Regions from separate parts of the Agarivorans sp. Z349TD_8 genome, predicted to be linked through region 1. Evidence: predicted binding sites of a transcription regulator. Region 1 holds the regulator's gene; each other region holds the start of a gene.
The links. The regulator sigma-54, encoded in region 1, starts transcription at its own class of promoters, with help from an activator protein. The targets are predictions, from matches to a motif close to GTTGGCACGNNNNTNGNNT.
Positions count from the first base shown of each region.

Region 1 (3,198 bases):
GATCAGCGCATCATCTTTCGCGTCGAGAAAAATACTTAATAGGTTAAGCTCAGAGCCTTCATCGCGAATTAGTTGACCGATGGGTGAGGGTTCATCAGGTAAATTTCGCACATCGATGCTAATGGCGACTTTGGTGTACTGTCTTTTTAGGTGTTCAATTAAAGGACGCCATAATACGACTGGTAAATTGTCGACACAGTAATAACCTAAATCTTCTAATACTCGTAGTGCGACCGTTTTACCTGAACCGGAGCGCCCGCTAACGATAATCAGTTCCATGATAACCCCTAATAACGATTAGAGTCTTAGGCTATCATGATCGTGTATAATTCGTCATCACTTTGTGCTGTACGAAGTTGTTTGCATATTTGCTTATCGTTAAGTTTTTCAGCAACTTGAGCGAGAGTATTTAGATGTTGTTGACATTGGTCTTCGGGAACCAGTAAGGCAAATATTAAATCAACGGCTTGATTGTCAATGGCGTCAAAGGAAATCGCCGGAGTACAGCGTAATAATACTGCGGTCGCATGGTATTGATTGCCTATTCTACCGTGAGGGATCGCGATGCCTTGGCCAATGCCAGTACTGCCCATGCGTTCACGATTTAATAAACTTTCAAATATACTTTTAGATGTGGTGTCGAGTTGCTTCGCAACCAGTTCACTGATCAATTCCAATGCTCGTTTTTTTGACGAACATTGGACTGCACTTTGGGTGCAGTCCAAGCTTAGTACTTTATCTATTTGCATTACTATGACTAATGTTTGGTGAGTTTTTCTTTATGCTTAATGACTTGGCGATCGAGCTTATCGATGAGGCTATCGATGGCCGCGTACATATCAGCGTGTTCTGAAGTGGCGAATAATTCACCACCATTTAGGTGTATAGTGGCTTCGGCAATCTGATTCAGTTTTTCGACATTGAGAATAACATGGACATTATTAATTTGGTCGAATCGTCGTTGTAGCTTAGTAAACTTAGTGTGGACATATTCTCTCAAAGACTCAGTGATTTCTACGTGGTGTCCAGTAAGGTTAATTTGCATAGATGTCGTCCCCTTTATAGTGGCCTTTAAATAAGGCTCTTACGTTGGTTAGAAGGTGGAATAGCCAATGACTCACGATATTTAGCTATCGTACGCCTAGCCACCTTGATGCCTTGATCTGCCAAAATATCAGCGATTTTACTATCGCTGAGTGGTTTACTGGTATTCTCGGCAGCAACCAGTTTCTTAATTAATGCACGAATGGCTGTTGAGGAGCATTCTCCTCCACCATCGGTAGCCACATGGCTAGAGAAAAAGTATTTGAGTTCGAAGATCCCGCGAGGGGTATGCATGAATTTTTGAGTCGTGACCCTAGAGATCGTGGATTCATGCATTTCAACCGCTTCGGCAACATCATTCAATACCATCGGTTTCATGGCTTCTTCACCATATTCAAAGAAAGCTTGTTGGTGATGCACGATGCAATTAGAGACTTTCAGTAGGGTTTCGTTACGGCTTTCAATACTCTTGATGAACCATTTTGCTTCTTGCAGATGGCTGCGAATAAACTGGGTATCGTTGGCGTTGGTCGAGGTTTTAGTCATCGATGCATAATGTGAATTGATGCGTAGTTTTGGCATCGCGTCAGGATTGAGTTCAACCACCCAGCGACCTTGACGTTTAATCACCGAGACATCGGGAATTACGTATTGGGCTTGATTTGGTTCGACGGCATTACCAGGTCTTGGCTCTAAGGTGTGAATCAGCCGCATCACTTCGCGTAGCTGCTCCTCTTTTAACTTGGTTTTACGGGCCAATAAACGAAAATCTCGATTTGCTAATACATCAATATGATTCGATACGATGTCTTTCGCTTCATTCAGCCAAGGTGTTTGTTCGCTGAAACGACTTAATTGGATGAGTAAGCATTCCTGTAGAGAGCGGGCAGCAATACCAACTGGATCGAAGTGCTGAATACGTTTAAGTACTGCTTCAATTTCATCTAACTCGACATCTAAATCATTATTTTCAATCGAACGTAGTCCCTCAAGTAATTGCTCACAATCTTGGGTCAGGTAACCTGATTGGTCGACTGCGTCGATGATGGCGAGGGCGATCGCTTGGTCTATTTCACTAAAAGGCGTGAGGCGCATTTGCCAGAGCAAGTGATCTTGTAAGGAGTCAACGGTTTCACCTTGAAACAACATGTCGTTGTCATCACTGCTGCTACCGGATGAAGAGCTGGCAGGAGCCGAACTCGCGCTGTAAATGTCATCCCAAGTTGAGTCAACCGGAAGATCGTCTGCGACGGTATCTTGACTAATCGCATCGCCAGTTTCCATCTGGCTGCTATCGATCTCCGTTTGGCTATTGTTTGCATCACTATTTTGCTCGCTGGCTGATTTAAATTCAGCCGAGTCTGCGTCATTTGCTTGCGCTTCATCTGCTTCTAGCAGAGGATTACTCTCCAAAGCTTCTTGGATTTCCTGCTGCAGATCCAGCGTCGAAAGCTGGAGTAAGCGTATGGCCTGTTGTAACTGGGGGGTCATGGTTAATTGCTGACCAAGACGCAACTGCAAAGATGCTTTCATTAATTACCGCTGTTCCTTCTTTTTATTATCGCGTTTGAGGACATACTTTAACTATAGCTTGAATTGTTCACCGAGATAAACTCGTTTCACATGCTCATTTTTAAGTATCTCCTCAGGTTTTCCTGAGGCTATCAGTTCGCCTTGGCTAACGATATAGGCGTGCTCACAAACATCTAGTGTTTCTCTTACATTGTGGTCGGTGATCAATACACCCAGACCGCGATCACGAAGATGTTCAATGATTTTTTTTATATCGATAACAGAAATAGGATCCACGCCTGCGAAGGGTTCGTCAAGCAAAATAAACTTAGGTGCGGCAGCTAGAGCGCGGGCAATTTCTACTCGGCGACGTTCACCGCCCGACAGACTCATGCCTAAATTCTTGCGAATATGACCAATATGAAACTCTTCAAGTAAGTCATCGAGCGCGCCCATTTGTTGTTGTTTATCGAGGTCTTTACGTGTTTCTAAGACCGCTAAAATATTCTTTTCTACCGAGAGGCGACGAAAGATAGATGCTTCTTGCGGTAGGTAACCTATGCCTTTGCGAGCCCGGGTATGCATGGCGGTACTTGACAGATCTTCGTTGTCAATTAGGATCCGCCCTTGGTCCCTTGGGAC
Region 1 is NZ_CP194037.2:4,166,930-4,170,127, reverse strand. It holds gene rapZ (RNase adapter RapZ) at 1-279, opposite strand, end outside; gene ptsN (PTS IIA-like nitrogen regulatory protein PtsN) at 306-749, opposite strand; gene hpf (ribosome hibernation promoting factor) at 758-1,045, opposite strand; gene ACRRS1_RS18690 (RNA polymerase factor sigma-54) at 1,072-2,577, opposite strand; gene lptB (LPS export ABC transporter ATP-binding protein) at 2,629-3,198, opposite strand, start outside.

Region 2 (3,198 bases), 2.2 Mb from region 1:
TCCTATCGTTTATATACTTTACTAGGCTTTGGCAACTTCAAGGACATCGCTCATCGCGATACCACCCAAACCTTCTAAATTGACGACTACGCCAGATGTACCACCAGCCAAACTTACACTACTTACATTCGCGAAAGTTGCGGTGGGTAAACTGATCTCTTTACCGCCCTGAACGCCATTTACTTTGACGTTATATTTTCCATCTGGCATTTGATTCCCGTTGGAATCAGTACCGTCCCAAGAGAAGTTCATATTGCCACTCCCCTCACCTAAATCGATAACTGTAACGACTTCTCCAGCTTCATTTTCAATCGTCACTTTAACATTGGTCGTTGCAGCGCCTGTCACCGCTACCCCTTCAAAACCACTGCCCGTATTGTGGGCATAGTCCAAGGGTACCAATACTTTTTGCCCCACTAGCGTTGAGGCTTGCAAAGCTGCAGACGAATTCATAATCGAGTTCATCGTGTCAAATTTGGTTCCCAGCTCGGCGATACCTTCAGAAGTCTGGAAGGAAGCCATTTGCGCGATCATTTCAGCGTTATCAACTGGCTTACTCGGATCTTGATATTGCAACTGGGTGGTCAATAGCGCGAAAAAGTCTTCCTGCCCTAATGACTGATTATTATTACTTTCCGGAACAATCGACTCAGGTTGCCAACGGTTACCTTGTAGTGGATCAATAGTAGACACGACCTACTCCTTAACTTTTACCCAGATTGAGAGTGCTATTTAGCATTTGCTTCGCAGCTTCAGTGACCTGCACATTCGCTTGATAGGAGCGCGAGGCACTCATCATATCGGCCATTTCTTCAATCACATTAACATTTGGTTTAAAGATATAACCATCTTCATTCGCCATGGGATGTTCTGGGTAATACTCTTTACGCAAAGGGGCATCCGACTCGACAATACCAGCAACTTTAACTTTTGCCGACTCGCCTTGAGCGTTACCCGCACGTTCTAACTCTGCAGCAAACACTGGCTTTCGAGCACGATAGGTTTGGTCAATACTAGAGCTGATGCTGTCAGCATTCGCCAAATTACTGGCGGTAGTATTCAATCTCACCGACTGGGCCTTCATCGCTGAAGCCGAGATATCAAACACGTTGAAGAAACTCATTATTGACCTCCTTTAATCGCATTACGTAAACCAGAAAATTTACTAGACAAAAAGCCGATACCAGCTTGGTATTCCAGACCATTTTGCATAAAATCTGCTTTTTCCTGCTGTATATCGACGGTGTTACCATCGCCCGTGTCGGGCTGGTTGGGGATGCGAAAACCCAATTCTGAAAATTGGCTGCTACCACCGCCCATATGACGATCATTGGTAAGCTGCATGCCACTGTGCTGTCCAGCCTTAGCGGCTGCAAAAGCCTTATTAAAGTCAATATCCTGTGCTTTATAATTAGGTGTATCGGCATTAGCGATATTACTCGCGAGAACCTCAGACCGCCGAGCTCTTACCCCAACCGTATACTGATGAACACCTAATGCTTTATCGAAAGTTATTGCCATACACACCTCTTCACACAATTACAAATGGAAAAATGCAAAAGCTGTGCCAGTGTTTTTTTGACGTTGGGAATACAGAGTAAATAGGAAAGTAAAGCCTGAGTAAGGCGAAGCACTGAATACTTAAGGACCTTTAGCGGCAAAAAGCGGCAAGAGTTGCCTATTCTGCCGCTCTATCGTTGAAATTATTTCAGTTGATATACAATGCCGGGATTACATCGCAACATATTAAATCGATCGGTTAAACCAGTAATTGACTCGGAAGCGCCCAGCATCAAATAGCCATTAGGATTTAAAGCCTGAGCAAATTGATTCAAAATCTTAGATTTTACTTCAGCGTTAAAATAGATAAGCACATTTCGACAGAAAATAATGTCAAACTTACCCATTAATGAATAACTATCGAGTAAATTTAGGGGGCGAAAATTGACATTCTTTCTAACTTTGTCATTCACTCGAAAACGACCATCACTGGTGGCTTCAAAAAATTGACGTTTACGTTCAGGCGATAAACCACGCGCTAAAGCTAAAGAATCGTATTCTCCACGCTTACAATGTTCCAACATTGACGGCGAAATATCGGTCCCTACCACTTGAACGCCCATCGATAAAGCACCAGGTTTTCTCGCTTGATATTCAAGAGCGGTCATCATGATTGAATAAGGCTCTTGTCCCGATGAACTAGCCGCCGACCAAATTTTAACTGGCCGAGTGAGTTTTTGAAATTCAGGAAAAAGCTTATCACCCAATAACTGAAAAGGATAAGTATCACGAAACCATAAGGTTTCGTTGGTTGTCATCGCATCGACCACCGAAGCACGGAGATCTCGCTCGCGTAAACTCATCGCTTTTTGAACCAACTCGGTTAAACTTGCGATAGAGTACTGAGCCATTAGCGGAGACAGACGACTTTTCACTAAATACTGTTTGTTATCGCCTAATACAATTCCACATTGCTTCTCTAAAAAGCCACAGAACTGTTTATATACATCGTCAGTGATTGTTCTCACAAATGCGTCCACACTCTTCTATAACGATTGACGAACAGCCGCAGCCAACTCGTCAGGATTAAATTTAGCAACGAAGGCATTAGCACCAACTTTATTTACCATCGCCTGATTGAATACTCCACTGAGCGAAGTATGTAAGATTATATGTAAATTCTTTAAGTCTGGATGAGAGCGCACCTCTGCGGTCAATGTATAACCATCCATCTCTGGCATTTCTATATCTGAAATAACTAAAGCTATTTGATCAGTAATCGGCCCATCTTTTGCCATGTTCACCAATAATTCATAAGCTTCACGCCCATCTTGGCAAAGGATCGTCTCAACACCCAAAGACGTCACCGCTCTTTTAACCTGATTACGCGCAACCGATGAATCATCAACCACCAATACTTTTTTGTCGTTTTTAACATTTTCGGTTGCTTCATCGACAATCGTCTGACTCACGGTAGTGCTTACAGGAGAAATTTCGTCTAAGATTTTTTCTACATCCAAAATAGAAACCAATTCTTTTTCTACTTCGGTAACCGCTGTCAGATAGTTAAATTTACCAGCTCCTTTTGGTGGTGGCAGAATATCTTCCCAATTCATATTAACAATTCTTTCAACTGAGCCCACTAAAAAGCCTTGGACCGAACGGTTATACTCAGAAATAATAATAAAACACTTAGAA
Region 2 is NZ_CP194037.2:1,942,899-1,946,096, reverse strand. It holds gene ACRRS1_RS08860 (flagellar hook assembly protein FlgD) at 22-693, opposite strand; gene flgC (flagellar basal body rod protein FlgC) at 704-1,123, opposite strand; gene flgB (flagellar basal body rod protein FlgB) at 1,123-1,521, opposite strand; gene ACRRS1_RS08845 (CheR family methyltransferase) at 1,704-2,528, opposite strand; gene ACRRS1_RS08840 (chemotaxis protein CheV) at 2,547-3,198, opposite strand, start outside.
Region 2: the regulator sigma-54 is predicted to act here: its motif matches at 1,554-1,572, upstream of flgB (flagellar basal body rod protein FlgB).

Region 3 (3,198 bases), 1.1 Mb from region 1:
CTTTACCGGTAGCATTGGAGATTAATACGCCATTTTGACGTTGACCAATGGTGCCGCCTTTGTGTGGACCGTAACACTCGAAAGTATGGTAAATCAAACCAGAACCCGAAGTGAGAGTCATGAATTCAGTTTGGAAACCCATCAAACCACGGCTTGGCATCAGGAAGTCCATGCGAACACGACCTTTACCGTCTGGAGCCATATCGGTGAGGTCACCCTTACGAATGCCCATTTGCTCCATAACACTGCCTTGATGCGCTTCTTCAACATCAATGGTCACTGTTTCATAGGGTTCTTCCAGTTTACCGTCAACGGTACGTAGAATTACTTCTGGACGTGATACTGCAAGTTCAAAGCCTTCACGACGCATGTTTTCGATCAAGATCCCAAGATGAAGCTCACCACGGCCTGATACGCGGAACTTATCGGGGTCATCCATTTCTTCAACACGTAATGCAACGTTATGCACCATTTCTTTTTGTAAACGCTCTAAAATATTTCGAGAGGTCACAAACTTACCTTCTTTACCAGCAAACGGAGAGTTGTTCACTTGGAAGGTCATGTTCACCGTTGGTTCATCTACGCTTAAAGGTGTTAAAGCTTCTACATTATTGGTATCACAAACGGTGTCAGAGATTTTTAACTCGCCTAAACCGGTGATAGCAATAATGTTACCCGCTTCCGCGAGAGAAGTTTCTTTACGCTCAAGACCGAGGTAATTTAGCACGAGGCCTATTTTACCGTTACGTTTCTTACCATCAGCACCAATAATGGTCACTTGCTGGTTTGGCACAACACTGCCGCGGGTGATACGGCCAACACCAATCACACCGACATAAGAGTTGTAATCCAACTGAGAGATTTGCATTTGGAAATCGCCGTTTGGATCAGCGGCTGGGGGTGCAACGTTATCTACAATCGCTTGGAACAGTGGTTCCATATTGTCTGATGGATTATCTAAATCCATTGTCGCCCAACCATTGATAGCTGATGCGTAAACAACTTTAAAGTCTAATTGGTCATCAGTGGCACCGAGGTTATCGAATAAATCAAATACTTGATCCATCACCCAATCAGGACGAGCGCCAGGCTTATCGATTTTATTGATCACCAAAATTGGCTTCAGGCCTTGAGCAAAAGCTTTTTGAGTCACAAAGCGGGTTTGCGGCATTGGGCCTTCTTGTGCGTCAACCAACAGCAAGACCGAATCAGCCATTGACATCACACGTTCTACTTCGCCGCCAAAGTCGGCGTGTCCAGGAGTATCTACGATATTGATATGGTAATCATGCCATTCGATAGCAGTATTCTTTGCAAGAATCGTAATACCACGCTCTTTTTCAATATCGTTAGAGTCCATGACTCGCTCTTCAGCATCGCCACGGGTAGTTAGAGTTCCTGATTGCTGCAATAGCTTGTCTACCAGGGTAGTTTTCCCATGGTCGACGTGAGCAATAATGGCGATGTTTCTTAACTTATCTAGCACGGCGTTTAGCCCTTTATATAATGAGGTAAAATCAAAAAGTGGGCTATTGTACATATAAACGACAAATTCTCATAGTTTTAAGTTGATCACGGTTTTTCTAACTAGCAATTAGGGTATGATTGATCTGCTCAAAAGCTCATGCACCAATATGGACAAAGATAGCACCAACAAGGTGCGTTAGTTTGCACTAATTTGATGCCTAGTCGTAGTACCACCATATATATCAAGGCTTTATGTGTTGGCACAATTTTAGCTTGAAGCAACACAACAACGTTAATTCGTCATAAATACTACTAAATCGTTTGAACCATCAATTTTGATGACACCGGAGGTTAAAAACATGTCTGCAGAAGTTTTAGCTTTGCTTAAAGAGCAAGAAGTTAAATTCGTTGACTTACGCTTTACTGATACTAAAGGTAAAGAGCAACACGTATCTATCCCATCTCACCAGGTTGACGAAGATTTCTTCACCGACGGTAAAATGTTTGATGGTTCTTCTATTTCTGGCTGGAAAGGCATTAACGAATCTGACATGGTTTTGATGCCAGATGCATCTACTGCCGTATTAGACCCTTTCACTGAAGAAAACACTCTGAACCTTCGTTGTGACATTCTTGAACCCGCAACGATGCAAGGTTACGACCGTGACCCACGTTCAGTTGCTAAGCGCGCTGAAGCTTACATGCGCTCTACTGGCGTTGCAGATGCAGCTTATTTTGGTCCAGAACCAGAGTTCTTCTTGTTTGATGATGTTAAATACAAAACTGACATGTCAGGTTCTATGTACAAAATTGATGCTGATGAAGCATCTTGGAACTCAGACAAGCACTTCGAAGATGGTAACACTGGTCACCGTCCTGGAGTGAAAGGCGGTTACTTCCCAGTTGCCCCTGTCGATTCTTCACAAGACCTACGTTCTGCAATGTGTTTAGTACTTGAAGAAATGGGCCAAACTGTTGAAGCGCATCACCACGAAGTGGCAACCGCGGGTCAAAACGAAATCGCAACTTTATTCAACTCAATTGTTGAAAAAGCCGATGAAACTCAAGTTCTTAAATATGTTGTCCACAACGTAGCTCACGCTTACGGTAAAACAGCAACCTTTATGCCTAAGCCTGTTGTTGGTGATAACGGTAGCGGTATGCACGTTCACCAATCTATTTGGAAAGACGGCGAAAACTTGTTTGCTGGTGACCTATACGGTGGCCTATCTGAAACTGCATTGTTCTACATTGGCGGTATCATCAAACACGCGAAAGCAATCAATGCTTTTGCGAACGCTTCGACTAACTCGTACAAACGTTTGGTCCCTGGTTTTGAAGCCCCTGTAATGCTAGCTTACTCAGCACGTAACCGTTCTGCGTCAATTCGTATCCCAGTGGTTCCATCTCCAAAAGCACGTCGTATCGAAGTTCGCTTCCCTGACCCATCAGCCAACCCATACTTAGCATTCTCTGCAATGTTGATGGCTGGCCTTGACGGGATCAAGAACAAGATCCACCCTGGCGATGCTATGGATAAAGATTTGTACGACCTACCAGCAGAAGAAGCTGCAGCCATTCCACAAGTTGCAACTTCGTTAGAAGACGCACTGAAGAATCTAGATGCTGACCGCGAATTCTTAACTGCCGGTGGCGTATTCAGTGATGATTACATCGATTCTTACATCGCATTGAAAGCTGCAGACGTTGAACGCATTAACATGACAACTC
Region 3 is NZ_CP194037.2:288,834-292,031, reverse strand. It holds gene typA (translational GTPase TypA) at 1-1,486, opposite strand, end outside; gene glnA (glutamate--ammonia ligase) at 1,827-3,198, shown strand, end outside.
Region 3: the regulator sigma-54 is predicted to act here: its motif matches at 1,724-1,742, upstream of glnA (glutamate--ammonia ligase).

Region 4 (3,198 bases), 740 kb from region 1:
GGCTGTATTGCGGCGCTTTGGTTTTAATTTGGAAGCATGCTCATGAATCGTTTGTTACTGGTTTGCTTTAGTCTGCTGTTGATGTCTGCTTGCACTGCTAAGCCTGAGGGTATAGAGCCTGTAGACAACTTTGATTTGTCTCGTTATCTGGGGACTTGGTACGAAATTGCGCGCCTCGATCATTCCTTTGAGCGAGGCTTAAGCCAAGTGACTGCGACTTACAGTTTAGCTAGGGATGGCCGAGTGAGAGTGCTCAACAAAGGCTTCTCTGAGCAAAAACAAACTTGGTCTGAGGCGAAGGGCATCGCCAAGTTTGTCGATTCACCAAAGGTTGCGCATTTAAAAGTCTCTTTCTTTGGTCCTTTCTACGGAGCCTATGTGGTTTTTGTATTAGATAAAAACTATCAATATGCGTTGGTTGCTGGACCCAATCGAGATTATTTATGGATTTTGGCGCGTAATCCCGAGATCTCCCCTCAGCTTCGAATTGATTTATTAAAGAAAGCCAAAAGCTATGGTTTTGATACCAGTCAATTGATTTTTGTCGAACAACGCCGGCGACGATAAATCATTGTTGAATCAAATTTGGTGCTATTCCTGAGCTGAGAGTTATGCGCTTTATGAGCAATATAACAGTGTTGCATATTTTGATTTAGTCACGAGGGAACCATGATGTGGACTAAAGGTTTGGTTATACAACGTATTGATTGGAATGAACAATTATTTAGCTTACGGATAAAAGCCGATATTGAACCATTCACTGCCGGCCAGTTCATTAAGTTATCGGAAATGCGAGATGGAAAACGTATCGCTCGAGCTTATTCTTTGGTGAATCCTCCTGACAGTGATTATTTAGAGGTTTTAGCCATTAAAGTTGAGCAAGGTTTATTGTCGCCCAATCTACATTCCCTGCAGCTTGGCGATTGTATCGAAGTATCCAGCAGAGCCTCAGGCTTTATGGTTTTAGATGAAGTCCCTGAGGGGAAGCATCTATGGCTGCTCGGCAGTGGGACGGGGATTGGTCCATATTTTTCAATGTTAGAAACTGCTGCGGTATGGCAGCGCTTTGAAAAAATTGTATTAGTTTATGCCGTCAGTTACGCTCAAGATATCGCCTATCAACCGTTGATTGATAAATATAAAGCTCAATATGCAGAGCAATTTATTTTTCAAGCAATGGTGACTCGCGAAGTTTATCCTGATGCACTCAAGAGTCGTATTCCTTTGGCGATCGCCAATGGGGCTCTGGAGCGCGCCGTTGGTTTAGAGTTTAAGGTAGACAATTCGCAAGTGATCATCTGTGGAAATCCTGAGATGATCGCGGATGCACAGCGAGAGCTAGAGCATAAAGCTTTGATTAAAAACCTGCGCAGGAAGCCCGGACAGATCACCGTAGAGCGCTATTGGTAGTGTGGATTGACTTTATTGTGATAGAATCGCTTGAAAATTACACTGCGTTTACAGCTGCATTCAGTTTTGCGGCATGTAAAGCAAAGGAATCATTTGTCAGCTTTTTTTACACTTAGCGTTTAAAATATCAGGTTTGGTTTGTAAGTTATTGTTTAAATAGATTAATTATAGTTGGCTTGAAATTTGCTTTGTATGAGGCAGTAAAAGATTAAATTTTAATAGCAGGATGCTAGTTGGGAGGCGTTGTGTTTAAACATATTTTGTTAGTAGCAAGTTGTGCTTTATCTTTGTCGGCTGTTGCTGCAGAGCAAGTGTGGGATTTCGATGATGGAACTCTGTCCGGAACAAATTATGGCAATACGCTAGATTTAGATGGTTTGAGTGTTCAAGGTTGGTCCGATACCGGGACTCGTCGCGAAGATGAAACCTTAGCGAATACTCGATTGAGTTATAGCGATTATTGGGGCCTGATGTCTAAAAATCAGGACGAACGCTCTGGGTCACCGAGCCATGCTATCGACAGCTTTGGTAATGACCATGACATGGTGCTATTAAGCTTTGATCAGTCAGTTAACCTGTCTGGTTTTACGCTTGGTTGGGCCTATGAAGACTACGGTTATAGTTCATCAAGTAGTGCCGATGTTAGCGTTCTCGCCTATTCCGGTAGTGATACGCCAGTTTTATATGGCCAAACTTGGGACGATTTGGCTGGCTTGGGTTGGACCACCGAAGCGGAAGTTGCGGATGCAGATGAATTTGCCTATCAGGCCATTGACTCCAGTGCTAGCTCTAAATACTGGTTGATTGGGGCATACAATCCGATATTTGGAAGCTTCGGTTGGTCTGATAACAACGATGCCTTTAAATTAGCGGGGGCTAAGGCGACTCCAGGTGAAGATCCTTTACAACCAGCAACCAGTGTTCCTGAACCTGGCACGGTGATGTTGTTAGCCATGGGTCTATTTGGACTTGCTTTACGTAAGAACAAGCGCCAAGCATAATTTAACTGAACTCCTTTTTAGTTTAAAAATACGAAATACGCTGTATTTCGTATTTTTTTGTCTTTTTTTTGCTGCTTGTTCATTAGATACTGCTTGTTGAATCAATTGATTGTTCACGCGAAGTAAAGGAAATGCATGTTAAGAATGAATAAAACGATTATTGCTCTCACGCTGCTGTTAATGGGAAACGTTACCTTTGCCGATGAACAAACCAATAACTATGAACTGGCAGTTAAGGCTTATCAATTAGGTGACGAGAATGAAGCCTTCATTCATTTGAAAAATGCCTTAAAAGCAAATCCACAACATCTCTCTTCTAAATTGTTATTAGCTAAAGTGTATTTTAATGCAAATAACTTAGCTGCAGCAGAGGAGCAGTTAGAAGAAGCTTTATCTCTAGGTGCGGATATTAATCTGGTTCTCCCCTTGCTCGGTAACGTGCTATTGCTGCAAGGGAAAATTGACGCTGTGTTGGCGCTAGAGCAACGTTCTGCTGAGTTTTCAAAAAATAGTCAATTTGAATGGAAGCTATTACGTGGACGCATCTATTTACGCAAATCACAAGTTGAGCTCGCGAAGTTAGAATTTGAACAAGCACTGCAGTTAGCGCCGAATCAATCGAGTGCAATCAATACGCTGGCAACCCTTTATTTAGCTCAAAAGGAATACCTTTTAGCGGATAAATTAGTCACTCACTCCTTAGCAATTAACAATAATAATGAACGAACCTGGAAGTTGAAGGGTGATCTGGTCGCGGCTCAAGGCATGCTCGAGCAAGCTTTGGTGA
Region 4 is NZ_CP194037.2:3,424,134-3,427,331, reverse strand. It holds gene ACRRS1_RS15455 (sulfite exporter TauE/SafE family protein) at 1-27, shown strand, start outside; gene ACRRS1_RS15450 (lipocalin family protein) at 43-567, shown strand; gene ACRRS1_RS15445 (ferredoxin--NADP reductase) at 673-1,410, shown strand; gene xdp1 (exosortase-dependent surface protein XDP1) at 1,656-2,411, shown strand; gene ACRRS1_RS15435 (tetratricopeptide repeat protein) at 2,547-3,198, shown strand, end outside.
Region 4: the regulator sigma-54 is predicted to act here: its motif matches at 1,581-1,599, upstream of xdp1 (exosortase-dependent surface protein XDP1).